Regions from separate parts of the Bacillus sp. 11C genome, predicted to be linked through region 1. Evidence: riboswitches for the same ligand, from Rfam matches in the RefSeq annotation. Region 1 holds a riboswitch; each other region holds the start of a gene.
The links. A riboswitch is a leader RNA that binds a small molecule or an ion and turns the genes downstream of it on or off. The one in region 1 is predicted to bind S-adenosylmethionine.

Region 2: linked by a shared signal. The riboswitch ahead of metK (methionine adenosyltransferase) and the one ahead of metE (5-methyltetrahydropteroyltriglutamate--homocysteine S-methyltransferase) in region 1 are both predicted to bind S-adenosylmethionine.
Region 3: linked by a shared signal. The riboswitch ahead of ACY3LV_RS01700 (5-methyltetrahydropteroyltriglutamate--homocysteine S-methyltransferase) and the one ahead of metE (5-methyltetrahydropteroyltriglutamate--homocysteine S-methyltransferase) in region 1 are both predicted to bind S-adenosylmethionine.
Region 4: linked by a shared signal. The riboswitch ahead of ACY3LV_RS15690 (bifunctional homocysteine S-methyltransferase/methylenetetrahydrofolate reductase) and the one ahead of metE (5-methyltetrahydropteroyltriglutamate--homocysteine S-methyltransferase) in region 1 are both predicted to bind S-adenosylmethionine.

Annotation. Positions count from the first base shown of each region.
Region 1 is NZ_JBUPVZ010000007.1:8,891-14,804, reverse strand. It holds gene metE (5-methyltetrahydropteroyltriglutamate--homocysteine S-methyltransferase) at 1-1,957, opposite strand, end outside; SAM riboswitch class I at 2,085-2,240, opposite strand; gene isp (serine protease Isp) at 2,372-3,331, opposite strand; gene rsbRB (RsbT co-antagonist RsbRB) at 3,555-4,388, shown strand; gene thiX (HMP/thiamine ABC transporter permease ThiX) at 4,422-5,186, opposite strand; gene ACY3LV_RS11365 (ABC transporter ATP-binding protein) at 5,161-5,914, opposite strand, start outside.
Region 2 is NZ_JBUPVZ010000012.1:40,879-46,792, reverse strand. It holds gene asnB (asparagine synthase (glutamine-hydrolyzing)) at 1-1,007, opposite strand, end outside; gene metK (methionine adenosyltransferase) at 1,157-2,359, opposite strand; SAM riboswitch class I at 2,528-2,666, opposite strand; gene pckA (phosphoenolpyruvate carboxykinase (ATP)) at 2,863-4,446, shown strand; gene ACY3LV_RS15980 (DUF2584 domain-containing protein) at 4,485-4,727, opposite strand; gene ACY3LV_RS15975 (alpha/beta hydrolase family protein) at 4,779-5,552, opposite strand; gene ACY3LV_RS15970 (ABC transporter substrate-binding protein) at 5,701-5,914, shown strand, end outside.
Region 3 is NZ_JBUPVZ010000001.1:336,386-340,700, forward strand. It holds gene ACY3LV_RS01695 (5-methyltetrahydropteroyltriglutamate--homocysteine S-methyltransferase) at 76-1,209, shown strand; SAM riboswitch class I at 1,278-1,384, shown strand; gene ACY3LV_RS01700 (5-methyltetrahydropteroyltriglutamate--homocysteine S-methyltransferase) at 1,462-2,598, shown strand; gene ACY3LV_RS01705 (CoA transferase subunit B) at 2,672-3,319, opposite strand; gene ACY3LV_RS01710 (CoA transferase subunit A) at 3,316-4,032, opposite strand.
Region 4 is NZ_JBUPVZ010000011.1:118,655-124,568, reverse strand. It holds partial or broken gene ACY3LV_RS15700 (CvfB family protein) at 1-817, opposite strand, end outside; gene ACY3LV_RS15695 (YajQ family cyclic di-GMP-binding protein) at 916-1,407, shown strand; SAM riboswitch class I at 1,514-1,631, shown strand; gene ACY3LV_RS15690 (bifunctional homocysteine S-methyltransferase/methylenetetrahydrofolate reductase) at 1,722-3,560, shown strand; gene ACY3LV_RS15685 (GNAT family N-acetyltransferase) at 3,645-4,094, shown strand; gene ACY3LV_RS15680 (GNAT family N-acetyltransferase) at 4,100-4,957, shown strand; gene ACY3LV_RS15675 (MFS transporter) at 5,067-5,914, shown strand, end outside.

The DNA.
Region 1 (5,914 bases):
CTTCGAAGTTGCTGTAGCACATATGTGTATGAATTTGCGTCTCGTTTTTCACGGAAGAAGTGGTTAATCTGAATGCTTCAGCCGCCCAAGTCAAATACTCATCCCAATCGCGGGTTTTCAATGGAAGGCCTTCTCGCAGCGATGGCTCATCGACTTGAATGATTTGAATGCCTGCGTCCTCAAGCGCTTTTACTTCTTTGCGAAGGGCGAGCCCGATTTGGAAGGCGATATCTTTTCTCGAAATGTCGTTTCGAGGGAAAGACCAGTTCAAGATTGTAACTGGGCCGGTCAGCATTCCTTTCACATGCTTGGATGTCAATGACTGTGCATATAACGTGTCTTTCACTGTCATCGGTTCAATAAATTCAACATCTCCGTAAATGACTGGCGGGCGGACACAGCGTGAGCCGTATGATTGAACCCATGCGTATTTTGTGAAGGCAAAGCCGGCCAGCTTCTCACCGAAGTATTCGACCATGTCTGTCCGTTCAAATTCACCGTGAACAAGGACATCAAGTTCCAATTCTTCCTGAATATCAATCCATCGTTTTGTTTCTGCATTGATAAAGTTTTGATACTGTTCATCAGACCACTCATTTTTCCGCCATTTTTGGCGTGCGCTCCGCACTTCAGCAGACTGCGGGAAGCTTCCGATCGTAGTCGTCGGCAAAAGCGGAAGGCCAAGAGATTCATTTTGCAGGGCTAAACGTTCTTCAAACGGAATCGGGCGTTTGAAGTCTTTATCGGTTAATTGCTCAAGCTCTTTCTTCTGTTCGGAATTCGCGCCTGTTGCAAACTGTTTGAGCGCCTGAATATCCGTTTTAGCCTGCTGAATGTGTTCGCTGATCGCCGCTTTTCCTGATACTAAGCCTTCTTTCAAAGCTGTCAGCTCAGCTAGTTTTTCTTTTGCGTATGATAATCCGTTCAGCAGATCCTTTTCCAAATGCTCGTCAGGGTGCTTCGCTACCGGAACGTGCAGCAGGCTGCTGGAAGGCTGAATCCACAGTTCATCCACTTTTGCAATGCTGAGAATATCAAGAACGGCATCGAGACGTTCTTCGAGATCCGCTTTCCAAATGTTGCGTCCGTCGATAACGCCAGCTGCCAGCACTTTGTCTGCTGGAAAGCCGTGTGTTTTCAGCTGTTCCAGGTTTCTGCCTTTATCGTGAACGAAATCAAGGCCAATTCCCTGTACTGGGTAAGAGATCAGCTCTTCGTAAGCATCAACAGAATCAAAATACGTTTGCAACAGCACATTCAAGGATGAAAGTTCACTTGTGATGTTTTCGAATAATTCTTTTGCACCGCGGACATCTTCGCTAGAGGCTGTAACAAGCGCCGGCTCATCGATTTGAACCCATTGTACGCCTTCTTCTTCAAGTTCTTTCAAAAGCTGTACATATAACGGCACAAGACGTTTTTGGATCGCTTTTGCTTCAGACGGTTCATAGCCTTTAGCAAGCGTAACGAACGTATAAGGGCCGACAATCACAGGTTTTGTTTCAACGCCGTATTCCTGTTTGATCCGGCGGTAGTCTGTGAGCTGTTTGTTTCTTGTCAGGCGGAATTCAATGCTTTCGTCATATTCAGGAACGATGTAATGGTAATTTGTATTAAACCATTTTGTCATTTCACTAGATACGGCGTCTTTTATTCCGCGGGCGATAGCGAAGTATGTATCGGTAGCGTCAGTCAAATGTCTGAATCGTTTCGGAATCCAGTTGAAGCTGATTGCTGTGTCGAGTACATGGTCATACTGTGTGAAATCAGAAACAGGCACAACATCAATCTGCTGGTCGATTTGTGTTTTTACTGCGGATAAAAAGAGGTCGTCGATTTGCTTTAAAAACGTATCTTTATCAGTGCTGCCTTTCCAATACGCTTCAAGCGCTTTTTTCCATTCTCTGTTCAGTCCGATTCTTGGAAATCCTAAATTCGATGTTTTGATGGTTGTCATTGTTTCTCCTCCTTTATATGTAAAACACTCTCGTTAACCCGCGGATACAGGCTGCTAAGAGGTTTTCTCACAACAAAAAGCCTCTTTCCCATGAGAGAAAGAGGCTTTTCTGCGTAAAACACTGCCTCTCTCATCTCTCAGACACAATCTGATGGAATTAGCACCGTGCCTTATGAGACAGCAGTCTCGGCGCGAAAAGCAGTGCGCCCCATTTCACAATGGAATTACGGTCGGTTGCTGTTGGGGTCAAAAGGCCAATCCCTCGCCCAACTCTCGATAAGAGAAAATGTTATTAATTTTTTGAAAAGTTAAATCATTTGTTGGTAATCTTAACAGTAATTCAAATTTGTTGTCAACATAGAATTTGAAATTTTATTTACTCTATGTGGTTTATGTTATATAAGAAAAATAATTTTATAGGGTCATCAAATGTGATTGCGCTGCTCTTTCTGCCAGCTCATCAGGAGCGGTTAAATACAGGAATCCATTACCTGCCAGCGTTTTTGCAATATCGAGAGGGAGTGTTCTGCGGACCAGCTGTGCATAAACTTCAGTTTCAGAAAGCTTTCGTTGAAATGATTCTTCTTCATAGCTTTTGATTAAAGCAAGCGCTCCGCTGACATGAGGGGCAGCCATTGAAGTGCCGGTAAGCTTACCGTACTTCTTGTTAGGAAGGGTGGACACTATATTTTCTCCCGGTGCCACAAGATCAATCTCTTTATTGGCGTTAGAAAATTCTGATAATTCACGCGCTACGGAAACAGATCCAACCGCGATCACTTCATTATAAGCCGCAGGGTAGGAAAGCTCTTCTGTTCGTTCGTTTCCGTCACCTTCATTTCCCGCTGCGCAAACGACAAGCACTCCGTTTTTGACGGCGTTTTTCACCGCTTCTTCAAGCTCCGGCACATCGTTCGGTCCGCCAAGGGACATCGAGATGATATCGGCTTTCTGTTCCACAGCGTAGTTAATGCCGTTAATAATCCATTCATATTGGCCGCTGCCGTTTGCACCGCCAAGAACTTTCACAATCAATAGGCTTGCCTCAGGCGCGACCCCGGCAATGCCGCCGTTTGAATCGTTAGCTGCAATCGTTCCGGCGACGTGTGTGCCGTGTCCGTTGTAATCGGAAATCGCATCTTCCTTGCCGCCGTCATCATCCGTGAAGTTCTTTCCGCCGATGACTTGATTTTTTAAATCAGGGTGGCTTATGTCGCAGCCCGTGTCCAATACAGCAATTTTCACATTTTTTCCTTTTACCCCTTTTGCCCATATTTCTGGCGCCTTAATCACTTTAATGCCTTCAGGAAGCTCGTTTACATCCATGATCTGCTCATTCGTCACATACGGGATCAAGCGGATTTCACCATTCATAAAAAAGCCCTCCTTTTTTATGCTTGCAAGTGGATACAAGGATGTTGCTTCACATTATATGAAAAAAGCAACCGCTCGGACAGAGCCATTTGAAGCATTTTGAAAAAATAGGATACAACCCAAAGAATTAGTAATTTTCAAAATATTGGATGGCTTCAGCTTGTATGACTGGGATTCAGCGGTCAGTCAAGTTATAATAGTGTTTGGGGAAAGGAGTAGTGTGATGAAACTGAATGAAAAATTATATGCATTTTTTTCAGAGTATGTGGAACAAATGGCTGATGAATGGATTGAAACGATGGAAGAAAGCGATCCGAATTCGATTTATGCCTTACATAATGCATCTGTAACGGAAGAATTGAAAGAACAGGACAGAGAATTTTACCGGCATCTGAATGACATGTATGTTTTACCGGAAAAACAATTTCTCGAAGAATTTCGAGTGTGGGTCATTGAGCTGACGAACGATCAAAAGCATCTCGACACTCCGGTTCAGTATGTGATTCGGGAGTTTATGAGAAACCGGAGATTATATACGAAGTATTTTGAGAAGTTCGCAGAAGAAAATGAGTCGGCGTTTGAACCGGGAGAGAAACAAAAATGGGCCGATTTGATTGTAAAAGTTTTTGATTTTACCATTTATACATTCGTCGATCACGCTGAAGCAAATGCCAAACAGCAATTAAACGCCCAGAGAGAAATGATATTGGAATTAAGCTCGCCTATCATTACCCTGAGCAAATCAACAGCTCTGCTGCCGCTTGTCGGTGACATTGACACTGAACGTGCAAAGTTTATTCTGGAAAACACGCTTCATGCTTGTGCAAAAAGACGCGTGGAGCATCTGTTAATCGATCTATCAGGTGTGGTGGTGGTTGATACGATGGTGGCGCACCAAATCTTTAAATTGATTGAGGCGCTCACTTTAATCGGTGTCAGGTCAACCCTGTCAGGAATCAGGCCTGAAATCGCGCAAACCGCTGTACAGCTGGGGATTGATTTTTCGAATATTACAATTAAAACCAATCTTGCCCAGGCATTAAACTATCATCAATAAGAAAAAAATCCGCTATCAACCGATAGCGGATTTTTATGAGGCAAAACATAGGGATACGAGTAAAGATCCTGCGAATAACAAGAGAACGAGGCAAAAGAACAGCCAATCGCGGCGGTTTACGGTCAGTGTCCGGTAATATGTCCGGTTTCTGCTTCCTGTAAAACCTTTTGATTCCATCGCAAGCGCTGTCCGTTCCGCTTTTCTGATGGCGCTGGCCAACAGCGGGATGGTATACCGCTTTAGCGCGCTGATTTTCTCAATGAAGCCGCTCTCTGCCGCTCCTCCTCTGATTTTATGAGCCTGCTGGATCAGCTGGATTTCATCCTTTAACAGCGGAAGAAAACGAAAGCCTGCAATGACCCCGTATGCGAGCTTTGGTGAGAGCTTGCATTGCTGGACAAGGCTCAGCATAAATAAAATGGGATCGGTCGTAAAGACAAACATCATCGATAACGCGGAAAAGCACAAAATACGAAACCCGAGAGAAATGCCGACAGAGACATTATCGCTGTTGATTGAGATAGGGCCTGCTTGAAACAAGAAATTATCCGGAGTTGTCGGGACCTTGCCAAAAACAGCGGCTGTCCATACGCATCCGAATGCCAAAATCAAAAACGGAATCGTAAACAAAAACCATTTTTTTAAAGGGATTCTGGCCGCCAATAGGACACCGGCAACGATGATGATATAAAAACACACAGGAGTGTAAGGATTGTAAATAAACGACAGCATGACGACACACAAAAAAACCGCCGCGGCTTTCACTGTCGGATTAATGAGATGTAACGGCTGCTTCATCACGCACCTCCTCTTGGTAGGCCATCCATTCATATAGAAGGGGGAGGGTGAGCTTTGCTTTTTGGACAAGCCCTTTTTCCTGAGAAAATAACTGCGCTGGAGATCCGTCAAAAGCTAGATTCGTATCATGGAGAACAAGCACGCTGTCGGCATACGAAGAGACAAGCTCCATATCGTGCGTAATCATAAGGACAGCGGTTCCTTCTTCCTTAATACGCCGAATCATATCCATGCATTCAGCCGCCGTATGGGCGTCCTGGCCAAAGGTTGGTTCGTCTAATAATAAAACCTTTACATCATGCATGAGCATAGTAGCGACACTCAGGCGCCGTTTTTGTCCTTGGCTGATCGCAAACGGATGATGATCAGCCAAATGCGCAAGACTGAAACGATCCAGCAGATGGTGCGCTTTTTCCTTAGTTTCAGCATTTACTTTTTGACCGAACATCAGCTCGTCATACACCGTATTGGTGACGAACTGATGCTCCGGGTTTTGAAAAACAAATCCCAAACGTTTTCGCAGTTCTTTTTCTTTATATGAATGCAGCGGCTGATCATATAGAAGAATCTTGCCGCTTTGCGGCTTCATAAGACGTGCGAGAACAGATAAAAGCGTCGATTTACCAGTGCCGTTAGGGCCGACAAGCGCCGTCAAAGAGCCTTCGTGCAATGAAAAGCTAAGGTCTTTGAAAATCGTCTGATGTCCTCTTGCGAATGAAAGGCCGCTG
Region 2 (5,914 bases), on a different contig from region 1:
GGATCATCAAAATGCCATACGATCTTTGGAAGCTCGTTCATGTATTCCTCAGGCGAAATGACTTTGCTGATATTCTCAATGCCTAACGCCGCGGCGGTTTCTTTCGCTACATCAACTTCACTGAAGCCCTGCTGCTCAAATCCGACAGAGAATGTTTTTAAGCTCGGATGCAATTCCTTCGCTACAGATACAATAAAGGAAGAATCAATTCCGCCAGACAGGAATGAACCGACAGGAACGTCACTTCTCATATGAACATTTACAGAGTCATAGATCGCATCTCTAACTTCTTTCACAAGCTTATCTTCTTCAGTCTGAACTGGTTTGAAGTTCGCTTTGAAATAAGTTTTAAATGTGATATCGCCATCTGGGCGGATTGTAAACTGTGAACCCGGCTCTATTTTTTTCACATTGGCATCAAGCGTGTTTGGTTCAGGAACGAATTGGAATGACATGTACTGCTGCAATGCCTCTTTATCTATTTCAATATCATTTTGAGCAACCATTAAACTTTTTCTCTCTGAGGCAAAATAAACCTGATCATTGATCGTTGTGTAATACAATGGTTTAATGCCGAACGGATCTCTTGCTCCATACAGCACATGATCGTTTTTATTCCAAATTAGAAAGGCAAACATACCGCGCAGTTTGGACGCGGCTTCTTCTTTGTAGTGACGATAAGTCGCAAGAAGAACCTCTGTGTCCGAATCCGTGTTGAATGTATACCCCTTTGCTTCAAGTTCTTCTCTCAGTTCAATATAGTTATAGATTTCTCCGTTAAAGATAATCCAATAGGTTTCATCTTCATATGATAAAGGCTGTCCGCCATTTTCTACATCAATAATGCTGAGCCGTCTGAATCCGAATCCAACGTGCTCATCATGGAAATATCCATCACTGTCAGGACCGCGGTGAACGATCATTTGGTTCATTTGTTTAATTAGTTCTTCTTGATCAGCGGTTTGAGCTAACGGATGCTTGTTAAAAACCCCGACAAATCCACACATAGTATTGCCTCCATAATTAAAATTGTCATCATTGAACCCCTATTTATAGACGCTGTGAATAGTATTTGGTTTCACAGTTATGTAAAAAAATAAACATGAATACAACGATAAAAAAAGGAAAGCCGCTTAACCAGTAAGCGGCTATAAAATTATTCTCCTAACGCTTCTTTGCGCAGCTGCTCCGCTTTGTCTGTACGCTCCCACGGAAGATCAACATCGTGACGTCCAAAGTGGCCGTACGCAGCAGTTTGTTTGTAGATCGGACGGCGTAAATCAAGCATTTTGATAATGCCGGCAGGTCGTAAATCAAAGTTATTGCGAACAACTTCAATCAGTTTTTCCTCAGAAGCTTTTCCGGAACCGAATGTGTTGATTGAGATTGACACAGGCTGTGCAACACCGATCGCGTAAGCAAGCTGCACTTCGCAAGAATCAGCAAGCTCAGCCGCAACGATGTTTTTCGCAACATATCTCGCTGCATAAGCAGCAGAACGGTCTACCTTCGTCGCATCCTTGCCTGAGAACGCGCCTCCGCCGTGGCGTGCATAGCCGCCGTACGTATCAACGATGATTTTGCGTCCTGTAAGTCCCGCATCCCCTTGAGGGCCTCCGATAACGAAACGTCCTGTAGGGTTGATGAAATATTTTGTTTCTTCATCAATCAGCTCTTCAGGAACAACCGGATTGATAACATGTTCTTTAATGTTGCGCTGGATTTGCTCAAGCGTAATTTCAGGGTGGTGCTGAGTTGAAATAACAATCGCGTCAATACGGACAGGTTTGTTATTTTCATCGTATTCAACCGTTACTTGTGTTTTGCCGTCAGGGCGAAGGTACGGAAGAATATCTTCTTTACGGACTTCACTCAGGCGGCGGGCCAATTTATGAGCAAGTGAAATCGGAAGAGGCATAAGCTCTTTCGTTTCGTTGCACGCATAACCGAACATTAAACCTTGGTCACCCGCACCGATCGCTTCAATTTCTTCATCGCTCATTGTGCCTTCACGGGCTTCAAGCGCTTGGTCTACACCCATCGCGATATCAGCAGACTGCTCGTCAATTGATGTTAAAACCGCACAAGTTTCCGCATCAAATCCGTATTTCGCACGTGTGTATCCGATTTCTTTAATGGTTTGACGAACCGTTTTCGGAATGTCAACATACGTAGATGTTGTGATCTCTCCGCTGACAAGAACCAAACCGGTTGTCACTGACGTTTCACAAGCCACACGCGCGTTAGGGTCTTTCTTTAAAATTTCATCTAAAATGCTGTCAGAAATCTGGTCGCAGATTTTATCCGGATGTCCCTCCGTAACAGATTCTGATGTAAATAAACGACGATTTTTACTCATGATTTGCTTCCTCCTGCACAAGGCCTCCCGATAGACCTTGTATATATGATACGGAACTCGCTCCCTCTTATACAATGTAACGTTATATTAGAGAATGTTAATTGGCATATTTTATGAAATAAAAAAACCTTTTCCATTGAGGAAAGGGTTTGGTCTTTGTGCCTTTCACTCTTATCGCTCAAGGAATCATACAACCTTGCAACAGGTTAGCACCTTGGTTGTCTCACACAGCTGAACCTAATAAATAACAGAGAAACCGGTTGCTGGGCTTCATAGGGCCTGTCCCTCCGCCAGCTCGGGATAAGAGTATCCGCTCAATGAAATATCTTATCGTAAAAGGGTTTGCAATGTCAATATGATTCAGAAGAAATAGGCACCTATATCAAGGGAAAACAATGGAAACGCACACACAAAAAAAGATAAATAGTATAGACTATTTGAAAATATATGTTATACTAATTCACAATTAGCAAAACACAAAAAACGATAAAGGAAGGTTTCATATGAACTCAGTTGATTTAACCGCTGATTTACAAGCCTTATTAACAAGTCCAAATGTGTGTCATAATTTATCAGCAGCACAGCTTACAGAAAAAGCACTGTCCCGAAACGAAGGCATTTTAACATCCACGGGTGCCGTTCGGGCGACAACAGGCGCTTACACAGGACGTTCGCCTAAAGACAAATTCATCGTGCAGGAAGAAAGCACGAAAAATAAGATCGATTGGGGTACGGTGAATCAGCCGATTTCAGAAGAAGCGTTTGAGCGGCTGTACACAAAAGTTGTCAGCTATCTGAAACAGCGGGATGAGCTGTTTGTTTTTGAAGGATTTGCCGGAACAGATGAAAAATACAGACTGCCGATTACCGTCGTGAATGAGTTCGCTTGGCACAATTTATTCGCCAGACAGCTGTTTATCCGCCCGGAAGGCCATGATAAGAAAACAGTTGAACAGCCGTTTACCATTCTTTCCGCTCCGCATTTTAAAGCAGATCCAAAAACAGACGGCACACATTCCGAAACGTTTATTATTGTCTCTTTCGAAAAGCGGACGATTTTAATCGGCGGAACAGAGTATGCCGGAGAGATGAAAAAATCCATTTTCTCTATTATGAATTTCCTGCTCCCCGAAAGAGATATTCTATCCATGCACTGCTCTGCCAATGTCGGTCAAAAAGGCGATGTCGCCCTTTTCTTCGGACTGTCTGGAACAGGCAAGACCACCCTATCAGCCGATGCTGACCGCAGGCTGATCGGCGACGATGAACACGGCTGGTCTGACACCGGCGTCTTTAATATTGAAGGCGGATGCTACGCCAAATGCATTCATTTAAGCGAGGAAAAGGAGCCTCAAATCTTTAACGCGATCCGCTTCGGGTCTGTTCTCGAAAATGTTGTTGTTGATGAAGAGACACGCGAAGCCAATTATGATGATTCCTTCTATACCGAAAACACGCGGGCGGCTTACCCGATTCATATGATTGACAACATCGTCACACCAAGCATGGCAGGCCATCCTTCAGCCATTGTATTTTTGACGGCTGATGCATTCGGAGTCCTGCCGCCGATCAGCAAACTGACGAAGGAGCAGGCGATGTACCATTTCTTGAGCGGTTATACGAGCAAGCTTGCTGGAACCGAACGCGGTGTGACGTCTCCTGAAACGACGTTCTCCACATGCTTCGGCTCACCATTCCTGCCGCTACCTGCTCATGTCTATGCTGAAATGCTAGGCAACAAGATCGATGAACACGGCGCAGACGTTTTCTTGGTCAATACCGGCTGGACCGGCGGCGGCTACGGCACAGGCGAACGTATGAAGCTTTCTTATACGAGAGCGATGGTCAAAGCAGCGATTGAAGGCAAATTAGAGGATGCAGAAATGACGACTGACGATATTTTCGGCCTGCATATTCCGGTTCACGTTCCCGGCGTACCTGATCAGATCCTTCAGCCGGAAAACACATGGAACAACAAGGAAGAATTCAGAGAAAAAGCGATCTACCTCGCAAATGAATTCAAAGAGAATTTTAAAAAGTTCGCACATACAGATGCCATTGCGCAGGCAGGCGGCCCTCTCGTTTAAAAAGCAAAAGCCAAGAGCATTTACGCTCTTGGCTTATTTTAATTGACAGAATGCAGGGACGTCAGCTTGTACGTAATGATGGTCCGGCCGTCTTCCCATTGAAGCTTCTGCACTTCAGCTGTGCCCGACTTTTCGCCGAACTTTGTTTTACGCACGTCCATCGGAATCTCCATCGGATACACACGATATCCGTCTTTTTCTAACGTGAATATATTTTCATCTATGCGAACTTCTTTTCCTTTTGTCACAATTAGTGTATTAAATTCAACAGGCATTCCCAAAGTGAAATCCCCTTTCGTTCTCTTTTTTCTTTATCATACCATATTTCACCGTCAGCGGTTTTTCATCCATTGTGTCAGCTGCCGCACGATACGCCGGTTTTCTTTTGGCGGAAAATAATGTGTGAATTTACTGTAGTACCACGTCTCCACCGGCTTATGCAGCTGTTTTAGCTTCTCTTCAAATAAATAGGAATGCCGAATCGAAACATTTTGGTCTTTTTCTCCATGGATTAACAGCACGGGAGCCTGAATTTTGTTTATTTGGTCAAACGGTGTTCTCCATTTATATGCCTCAGGCACCTTTTTCGGTGTTCCCCCGATGACTCTTTTCATCATTCGCCGCAAATCGTGCCGCTCCTCATATGTAAGGATCATATCGCTGACGCCTCCCCAGGAAACGAACGAAGCCGCATGCCGGCCCATTTCAATTGCAGTGAGCATTCCCATCATTCCGCCGCGGGAGAAGCCGAAAATATGAATTCTGTCCTTTTTGACATTCGGATGCTGCTGAAGCAGGCGAAAAGCAGAAAAAGCATCCTCCCTGTCTTCTCCGGCAAAATCCTCGTTGCCCTTGCCTCCTTGATTTCCTCTGTAGAATGGAGCAAACACAACAAATCCTTGGGACGCAAACTGGATAATCCGGCCCGGCCGAACCATGCCCACGCTTTTAATCCCGCCGCGCAAATATAAAAATCCGTCATATTGTCCCGGTGCCGCCGGCTCAGCAAGAAGCCCCTTTATCCGTAAGCCATTTGAAAGATAGCAGATCGTATACAGACGCACATGCTGACTTGGCGACGGAAATCTTCTTTTCTCAACAATCAAAGCAGCCGCCTCCTTTTCTATATGTTTTCCTTACTCTAAACTTACATCCGGCGAACCTGATTAGGCATTCACACATTTTTATACCCATCATACGATATGTAAAGCAAAAAAGGATATAAACTTGATGCTAAATAAGGAGGTTGTCTATGTGAACAAACGGTTAAGGCTGGGATGCGCCTGTGTCGGCAGTATATTTCTGATGATCGCTCTGGCAGCTTGCAAGCAGGAAGAAACACTCACCAAAGTCAAAGTAGCCGAAGTGACCCATTCGATTTTTTACGCGCCTTTATATGTCGCTGAGTCTAAAGGATTTTTCAAGGAAGAAGGGCTTGATGTCAATGTAAGCACGACATGGGGCGGCG
Region 3 (4,315 bases), on a different contig from region 1:
ATCATTCAAGCTCTTCCTTACTCAAAGGAAGAGCTTTTTTCATGCTTACCCTATTTCAGAAAAGAGGCGAATGACATGGCTCAACAAACAAATGTTGCAGGACAAAAATCAGAAAAACAAAACAAAGCTCCTTTCCGCGCCGATCATGTCGGCAGTTTACTGCGTTCCGCTCCGGTGAAAGAAGCCCGCCAGAAAAAAGCGGCCGGCGAGATCACAGCTGAACAGCTTCGTGAGATTGAAAACAAGGAAATCACTCGCATTGTCAAAAAACAAAAAGAAATCGGTCTCGACGTGGTAACAGACGGTGAATTTCGCCGTTCTTGGTGGCATTATGATTTTCTCGAAGGGCTTGACGGTGTGGAACCGTTCATTCCCGCTGAAGGAATTCAGTTCCATAACGTAAAAACAAAAGCACGCAGCATCAAAGTGACGGGAAAACTCGATTTTACGAACCACCCAGCGCTTGCTGATTATCAATTTTTACATGAGATTGCTGGCGACGCGACACCTAAATTGACGATTCCGAGCCCGAATATGCTGTTTTTCGGTGAAAAGGCCGATAAAGGAATTTATGACGATCAAGAGGAATACTTTCATGATCTGGCCCAAGCGTACAAAAAAGCAATCAACGCCTTCTATGACGCTGGATGCCGCTATCTTCAGCTAGATGATACATCATGGTCTCTCTTCTTTGAGGAAAAAGGCAGAGAGGTCGTTCGGGCACTCGGCGGCGACCCTGAAACATTGCCCGCCTTGTTTGCCAAAACGATTAACGATGCAGTCGCGGACCGCCCTGATGATTTAACAATCACGATGCACATTTGCCGCGGCAACTTCAAGTCGACTTGGGCAGCATCAGGAGGCTATGACGCTGTAGCGGAAACGATTTTGGACGGCTTAAACTTGGACGGCCTGTTCTTGGAATATGATGATGACCGCTCCGGAAATTTTGATCCGTTCCGTTTCGTGAAACGCAAGGATCTGCAAATTGTTCTTGGCTTAATTACATCAAAATACGGCGAGCTCGAAGATCCTGAGGATGTGAAACGCCGAATCAATGAAGCGGCGCGCTTTGTCAGCCTTGACCAGCTGTGCCTCAGCCCGCAGTGCGGTTTCGCCTCTACAGAAGAAGGCAATCTTTTGACAGAGGAGCAGCAATGGGCGAAGCTGCGCCACGTCATCGACATCGCCAACGATGTGTGGAGATAATCTATCATTGACAGAAATGTAAAATGTGTGAATAATAGATACTATCAGAAAATTTCATAAAAAGGTTTTCCTTATCAAGAGAGGTGGAGGGACTGGCCCTGCGATACCCGGCAACCGCTGTTTAACAGAATGGTGCTAAATCCTTTAGAGCATTGATTGCTCTTGAAGATAAGGTTGAGATTGTCACGCAAGCTCTTCCTTATCCAAAGGAAGAGCTTTTTTATATTTGAATGGAAAGAAGGAATGAACAACATGCCACAACAAACAACACCCGCAGAACAAAAATCACTTCAAAGACAAAAACCGCCATTTCGCGCGGATCAAGTCGGAAGCCTGCTGAGATCTGAGCCCGTCAAAAAAGCGCGGCTGCAAAAAGCCGCCGGCGAGATTACGGCTGAACAGCTTCGCCAGATCGAAAACGATGAAATCATCCGCATTGTGGAAAAACAGAAGGAAACCGGCCTGAACGTCGTGACAGACGGCGAATTCCGCAGAGCGTGGTGGCATTTTGATTTTCTGGAAAACTTGGATGGGGTTGAGCCGTTTATTCCTGAGCACGGCATTCAATTTCATAACGTACAGACAAAAGCACGCGGCATTAAAGTCACAGGTGATATCGACTTTTCAACTCACCCAATGCTTGAAGATTATTCATTTCTCCATAGCATTGCCGGTGACGCGACACCGAAGATGACGATCCCAAGCCCGAATATGCTGTTTTTCCGCGGAAAGCTTGAAAAGGATGCGTACAAAAACGACTATCAGCTTTTCCAGCATGATGTATCCAAAGCATATAAAAAAGCGATTCAAGCGTTTTATGACAGAGGCTGCCGCTACCTCCAGCTTGATGATACGGCATGGGCTGTTTTCTTATCTGAAAAAGGCTTAAAACAAATCGAAGCATTCGGAACAACGCCAGACGAGCTTCGTCAGCTGTTTGCGAAATCCATTAACGACGCGATTGCGGATCGTCCGGATGACCTGACGGTGACAATGCATATTTGCCGCGGCAACTTCCAATCCACTTGGACAGCTGAAGGCGGCTATGACGCGGCAGCCGAAACCATTTTTGACGGTTTGAATCTGGACGGGCTGTTCTTGGAATACGATGATTCACGCTCAGGCGGATTTGAACCGCTCCGTTATGTGAAGCGCTCTGATCTTCAGCTTGTCCTTGGCTTAGTGACCTCTAAATTCGGCGAGCTTGAACATCCGGACGATGTGAAACGCCGTATCGAAGAAGCGTCTCGTTATGTGAGCTTAGACCAGCTTTGCCTCAGTCCTCAATGCGGATTCGCTTCCACTGAAGAAGGCAACAAGCTGACTGAAGAACAGCAATGGGCGAAGCTCCGCCATGTGGTTGAGATCGCTAATGATGTTTGGAAATAAGCAAAGAAAAAACACACTTGATTCCATGGCGGAGCAAGTGTGTTTTTTATGTCATTAATTCCCGTCAAGCGTTTCATTTGATCACAGACTGGCTGACAGCGAAATCGGCTTCTGTTTTTTCATAAACCTCTTCCATTGTGACACCTTCCTGAAGTTCAGTCAGTGTCATGCGGCCATTATCAAAATCAAACACGGCCAAATCCGTAATCAGCCTGTGAGCAACTTTCTGCCCCGTGAGCGGAAGGGAGCATGTTTTTCTCACCTTTGACTCTCCATGCTTATTGACATGCTCCATGATGACAACGATCCGTTTCGCCCCATTGACGAGATCCATCGCGCCGCCCATCCCTTTGACCATTTTGCCGGGGATCATCCAATTAGCCAAATCGCCTTGCTCTGAAACCTCCATCCCGCCAAGGATTGCCAAATCGATATGACCGCCTCTTATCATCGCGAATGACTCGGCGCTGTCAAAATAGGAAGCGCCCGTCACTTCAGTGATCGTTTCCTTTCCCGCATTGATCAAATCCGCGTCTTCCGTTCCTTCCGCAGGATACGGGCCGATCCCAAGCAAGCCGTTTTCTGACTGAAGCATGACGTGAACGCCATCGGGTATCTCATTTGCGACAAGCGTCGGCATTCCGATCCCGAGATTGACGTTCATGCCATCCTTGATTTCTTGTACAGCCCGTTTGACCATTCGTTGTCTCGCTTCCTTCATTTCGCCTCACCCTTTCCCGCCGCCTGCCGAACGGTTCGTTTTTCAATCCGTTTTTCATGGCTGGCTCCAAGCACCACATGCTGTACGTAAATGCCCGGTGTGTGGATGTGATCTGGATCAAGCTCTCCCGCTTCCACGATGTCTTCCGCCTCGGCAATCGTGATCTTGCCTGCCATGGCGGCAACGGGATTAAAATTCCTCGCCGTTTTCCGAAAAACCAAATTCCCCATGGTGTCCGCTTTCCATGCTTTGACAATCGCCACGTCGCCAGTAATGCCTCGCTCCAGCACATACGTCCGGCCGCCGAACGTTTTATGTTCTTTTCCCTCAGCTATTGAAGTGCCGACACTAGTCGCCGTGTAAAATCCCGGTATGCCCGCGCCGCCTGCCCGAATTCTCTCGGCGAGCGTTCCTTGGGGAACAAGCTCGACCTCAAGCTCTCCGCTTAAAAACTGCCGCTCAAAAATTTTATTTTCGCCGACATAGGATGAGATCATTTTCTTGATTTGTCTGTTAGCCAAAAGCAAACCGAGCCCCCAGTCATCAACTCCGCAATTGTTGCTGACAACGGTTAAATCCTTGACTCCCTGATCTCTTATCGCCAAAATGAGCTGTTCAGGAATGCCGCACAGCCCGAATCCTCCTGCGATCAGCGTATCTCTATCACGAATCAATTCCGCAGCTTCCTTACTTGATGCCAGCACTTTCCCCATATTCATGCCCCTTTCGTTTTCTCCATCATCCTTACGAACGAAAGCGTTTACAATTATCTCGGTTGTTTTCTTCCCCTTTCCATATGTACGGGGAGCGGAGGCCAACTATTCCGATTAAAATATGGATTTTCCCGCTTAGGCATCATATATAGCCGATGAAACTTTATAGTTAAAGAAGTAAAATCGCTGATCCATGTGGTTGCCCATCAAAATCATTCCAACATAGCAATCCAGCGTGTTCTCCCTTTATTTTCTCATTTCAAAATATAAATTTTATTATTGT
Region 4 (5,914 bases), on a different contig from region 1:
GGCCTTGCTCATGTTAAAACGTTCTCTGATATCGTCAGGCTGGCTTTTGTCGCCGTAAGGCATAGCGCCGTTTCTTGTTCTTATATACGTCAGAATATATTCGGCATCTACAGACAATGCATCCTGTTTTCTCGGAAGCAGCGACATATTGACTGAACCGTCTTCTTTTACTTGAATCACCCGTCCCGTGATTCTTGAACCGAGTCTTGGCTCCTCTTTTCTTTCTGACGGATGGATAAAACCGCGGATACCGTCGTCCGTGATAATGAATGAACCTGTTGCGATCAGTCTATACACCGTACCTGTCAGCTCTTTATTCATCAGATCCTCTGAGGCATCGGTAAACAGTTCGCTGATGATGTCTTCCGGCGCTGGTTTGGCAAACATGCGCCCCCGGTTCGTCACTTTCAGCATACAGTAGAGCTTGTCGCCTTTTTGCGGCCAGACATCTTCGTATGGCGGCAAATGCTCAGTTGCAACAAGCGCGTCCTTAGATAAACCGACATCAACGAATACTCCCATATCTTCCACTTTATCCACCACTTCGACCCAGCCGTACTCATCCGCGCTGATGACAGGTATTCTCATCGTGGCCGCAAGCCTTTCCTGCTGATCGACGTATATAAAAACCTCTACTTCGTCTCTGTCCTCGATATCCTCAGTTATTTCACTGTTATGTAAGAGAATCGTGTCTTCTCCGTCGGTTAAAAAGTAACCGAAGTCCGTTTGGTGATCTATACTCAAGGTTAATTGCTGCCCTGGTCTCATGCTATCGTCCTTCCTGTTCCGCTTATTTTTCTGCGGATGCTGTTAACATTTTTTCCAATCATCACAAATTGATTCTTTGTTCTGTTGGAAGTTTCTCTTTATTCTACTATAATCAACACATAAGTTAAATGTTATGGAGGTTTTCATATGGCAAAAGAAAGTTCATTTGATATAGTATCCAAGGTGGAATTGCCTGAGGTGCAAAACGCGATCCAAATCGCATTGAAGGAAATCAGCACACGCTATGACTTTAAAGGAAGCAAAAGCGACATTTCTTTAGATAAAGAGGAGCTTGTCCTCGTTTCCGATGACGAATTCAAATTAAGCCAGCTGAAAGATGTGCTGGTCAGTAAATTGATTAAACGAAACGTGCCGACAAAAAACATTGATTACGGCAAGGTTGAAAACGCGTCCGGCGGAACGGTGCGCCAGCGCGCAAAGCTTGTTCAAGGCATTGACAAAGATAATGCCAAAAAAGTCAATATGATCATCAAAAACTCCGGACTGAAAGTAAAGTCTCAAGTGCAGGATGATCAAGTGCGCGTCACCGGAAAAAACAAGGATGACCTGCAGCAGATTATCTCAGCTGTGCGGGATGCAGATCTGCCGATTGACGTTCAATTTATAAATTTCAGATAAATTTTCTGAATCCTATTGATTATTGTCTTTATTTTCGGTAAATTTGGAGAAAGGGAAAAAACCCGGAATCTTTTGGCATTTCCTGAACACGAAAACTTCATATCCGTTCTTATCAAGAGAAGCAGAGGGACTGGCCCGACGAAGCTTCAGCAACCGGTGTAATGGCGATCAGCCATGACCAAGGTGCTAAATCCAGCAAGCTCGAACAGCTTGGAAGATAAGAAGAGACAAAATCACTGACAAAGTCTTCTTCTTAAGAGGACTTTTTTTATTTCTCTTTTTTCCTTGCTGAATGTGAATAAAGGAGGCAGACAATGGGACTTTTAGAAGATTTGCAAAAACAGGTGTTAATCGGTGACGGCGCCATGGGGACGCTCCTCTACTCCTATGGCATTGACAGATGTTTCGAGGAGCTCAACATTTCGAAGCCGGAGGAAATTCAGCGCATACATAAAGCGTACGTTGAGGCGGGAGCCGACATCATTCAAACGAATACGTACGGGGCCAATTATATTAAATTATCGAGACACGGGCTTGAGGATGACATTAAAAAAATGAATCAAGAGGCAGTAAGAATCGCGCGGGCTTCAGCAGGCGATGCGTACGTCCTTGGGACGATGGGCGGCATCCGCACATTTAATAAAAACGCGTACAGCCTTGACGAAATCAAACGCAGTTTTCGCGAGCAGCTGTACCTGCTGCTGCATGAAGAGCCGGATGGCTTGCTGTTAGAAACATATTATGATTTGGAAGAAGCCCGTGAAGTGCTGAAAATCGCGCGCAAAGAGACTGGACTTCCAATTATGCTCAATGTCTCTATGCATGAGCAAGGCGTACTGCAGGACGGAACATCTCTTTCTGAAGCATTGCGATCGATTGCGGATCTCGGGGCTGATATCGTCGGCATTAACTGCCGGCTCGGCCCTTATCATATGATTGAAGCGCTCAGCGAAGTGCCGATTTTTGATGACGTGTTCTTATCAGTTTATCCGAACAGCAGTCTTCCTTCGCTTGAAGAGGGACGGCTCGTCTATGAAACTGACGACACGTATTTTCAAAACAGCGCGTCAGAATTCCGCAAGCAAGGCGCGCGGATTATCGGCGGCTGCTGCGGCACCACGCCGAATCATATCCGCGCGATGGCGGAAGCGGTTGGCGGGCTTGCTCCGATTACGGAAAAAGAAGTCAAAACCCGGGCGAAAGAATTTATCTCTGTTCATCATGAGCGGACAGAGCCCGGCCTGAATGAGATCGCGGCGGAAAAACGCTCCATCATCGTAGAGCTGGATCCGCCGAAAAAATTGAGTTTTGACAAGTTTTTGTCCGCCGCTGCTGAATTAAAAGAAGCGGGAATCGACGCCCTGACGCTCGCTGATAATTCCTTGGCGACCCCGCGGATCAGCAATGTTGCCTGCGGCGCCCTTGTGAAGCAGCAGCTCGATATGCGCTCCCTTGTCCACATTACGTGCCGTGACCGAAACATTATTGGCTTGCAGTCACATTTAATGGGCCTTGATACATTAGGGCTGAATGACGTGCTGGCTATCACAGGCGACCCTTCTAAAATCGGGGACTTCCCGGGGGCGACGTCTGTTTATGATTTAACATCCTTTGATTTAATCAGACTGATCAAACAGTTCAATGAAGGGCTGTCCCTGTCCGGAAAACCCCTTGGCAAGAAAACGAATTTCTCAGTCGCCGCCGCATTTAATCCTAACGTCCGCCATCTGGATAAAGCGGTAAAACGGCTGGAGAAAAAAATAGATTGCGGCGCCGATTATTTTGTTTCACAGCCTGTCTATTCCGAGCAGCAGCTTGTCGATATCCATAACGAAACAAAGCATCTGAAGACGCCGATCTATATCGGCATTATGCCGCTCACAAGCAGCCGGAATGCTGAATTCATCCACAATGAAATTCCCGGGATTAAGCTGTCAGACTCTATTCGCGAAAAAATGGCTCTTGCAGGTGAGGATAAAGAGAAGCAAAAAGCGGAAGGCCTTGCAATTGCACATTCCCTTCTGGATGCGGCATGCGAGCTGTTTAACGGCATCTACTTGATTACGCCTTTTCTCAGATCTGACTTAACCGCTGAGCTCACCACGTATATTCAGCAAAAAGACGAACAACGCCAAAATATTTATTTGCGTTAAATATGGCTGCCTGAGTCAATCAGGCAGTCTTTTCTAATCGGATTCATGTTACGATATAGAAAACTTTTTAAGAGGAGGAACATCATGCTTGAAGTTAAAACCATTTCCGCAGAAGATACATACGACATCCGGCAGCGCATCCTGCGTCCCCATCAATCCATCGAACAATGCAAATATGAACAGGACCATGCGGAAGGCGCTTTTCATCTCGGTGTATTTTTTGAAGGAACGCTCATCAGCATCGCTTCTTTTTCCCCTCAACATCAGCCATTATTAACAGCCTCAGCCGCATATCAGCTGAGGGGCATGGCGACGCTTGAAGGATATCGCGAACAAAAAGCCGGCAGCGCGCTGATCAAACACGCGGAGGAGAAGCTGGACGAGAGAGGCGTGCAGGCGGTCTGGTGCAATGCAAGATACCATGTCAAAGGCTACTACGCAAAGCTTGAATGGAAGGAACTTGGCGAACCATTTGAAGTTCCCGGCATTGGCAAACATATCGTCATGTACAAAAAACTCGGAACAAGCAGGTGAACTGTGTGAAGGTAATGGATGAGCTGATTGAGCTTCATGAAGAACATATTCCCGGCCTATTGCGGCTTTGCAGGCAAGCCGGGTGGCCGGATTATGGCGAACAAGAGCTGAAGATGCTTGTCCAACAAGGACGCTTTTTCGGTTATCAAAATGTCCGCGGAGACATCATCTCCTGTATCGGCTTGTTTTTGTTTGGCCGTCTTGCTTCTATCGGACTCGTCATCGTGGATAAGGAATACAAACGGCTCGGTCTCGGGCGCCGGATGGTAAACGCGTGTATCAGCCAAACGGATGAAAGCACCACCATCAGGCTTTGCGCCACAAAAGAAGGTTTGCCGCTTTATGAAAAGACAGGTTTTCATACGGCGGGTTCAGTCCGAAAGTACAGCTGTCACAGTTTTCAACCGATTGAAAAGCAAGATCACCTTGATGCTGAACTGGCACCCTTTAGAGAACAAGATTTTCAAGAATTAGCCGCTGCCGACCTGGCAGCCTTTGGCGGAGATCGATCAAACCTTATGCAGCAGCTTATTTCCACTTCAAAGGAATGTATTATCGCCAGAAACAACAAGGGTCAGCTGATTGGCTACGGCCTTTCTGTACAGACACCTGCCAATCTGAAATTCGGCCCCCTCATCGCCCCATCATCAGACGTTGCTGCAAGATTAATCAACAGGCTGGCCGTCGGCAAACAAGGCCCGATGCGCATCGATATACCGGCTGAACACACGACTCTGCATGACAGGCTGATAGAAATGGGATTTCAAGCAGACGCAGAGCCACCCCTTATGCTTTACCAGAAAAAGATGCTGCCTGACCAAAATGGACACTTATATGTATTGATTTCGCAGGCGCTCGGCTAACCATTTTTTCCCGAACAGGTATTTTCTGTTCGGTTTTTTGCTGTCTGAACGTTGAATAAATGAAGCTATCAGGGACATTCTAAGCAGAAGAAAAGGAGTGTGCTCTGAGATGGAATCATCAAAACAAAATAACGGAATGACGATTGTTGCAATCGGTTCAATCCCTTTAATATTAACACTTGGAAACTCAATGCTTATTCCGATTTTGCCAAAAATGCAATCTGAACTTCATTTATCTCAATTTCAGGTCAGTCTCGTCATCACAGTATTTTCCTTGATTGCGGCGTTTGCCATTCCGATTGTCGGTTATCTCGCCGACCGATTCTCAAGGAAAATCATTATTATCCCCTGCTTATTTCTGTATGGTGCCGGCGGCCTGTTAGCCGGTTTTGCCGCAGGTTTTTTTGACAATGCATACCCTTGGGTCATGGCAGGACGGGCGCTACAGGGAATCGGAGCAGCCGGAACCGGCCCGATTGCCATGGCGCTGACGGGTGATCTGTTTAAAGGCGCCCAAGAAAGCAAGGTGCTCGGCCTCGTTGAAGCCTCAAACGGCATGGGGAAAGTGCTTTCGCCAATCATCGGATCGCTTATCGCTTTGCTTGTTTGGTATGGCGCGTTTTTTGCCTTCCCGGTGTTTTGTATCATTTCGATCGTGCTGACTTGGATTTTTATTAAAGAAAAGAAAAAGGAAAAAGAACCGCCCCCGATCGGAAAATATGCGAAAGGCCTGTTAAGTGTTTTTAAACATGAAGGCAGATGGCTGTTTACCGCTTATTTAGCGGGTGCGACTTGTTTGTTTACCTTATTCGGGATTCTCTTTTACCTATCTGATGTCCTCGAAAAAACATACGATACCGATGGCGTCAAAAAAGGCTTGATTTTGGCGATTCCGCTTTTGGTCATGTGTGTGACGTCCTATACAACCGGAAGCAAGATCGGGAAAAAGCAATCGTT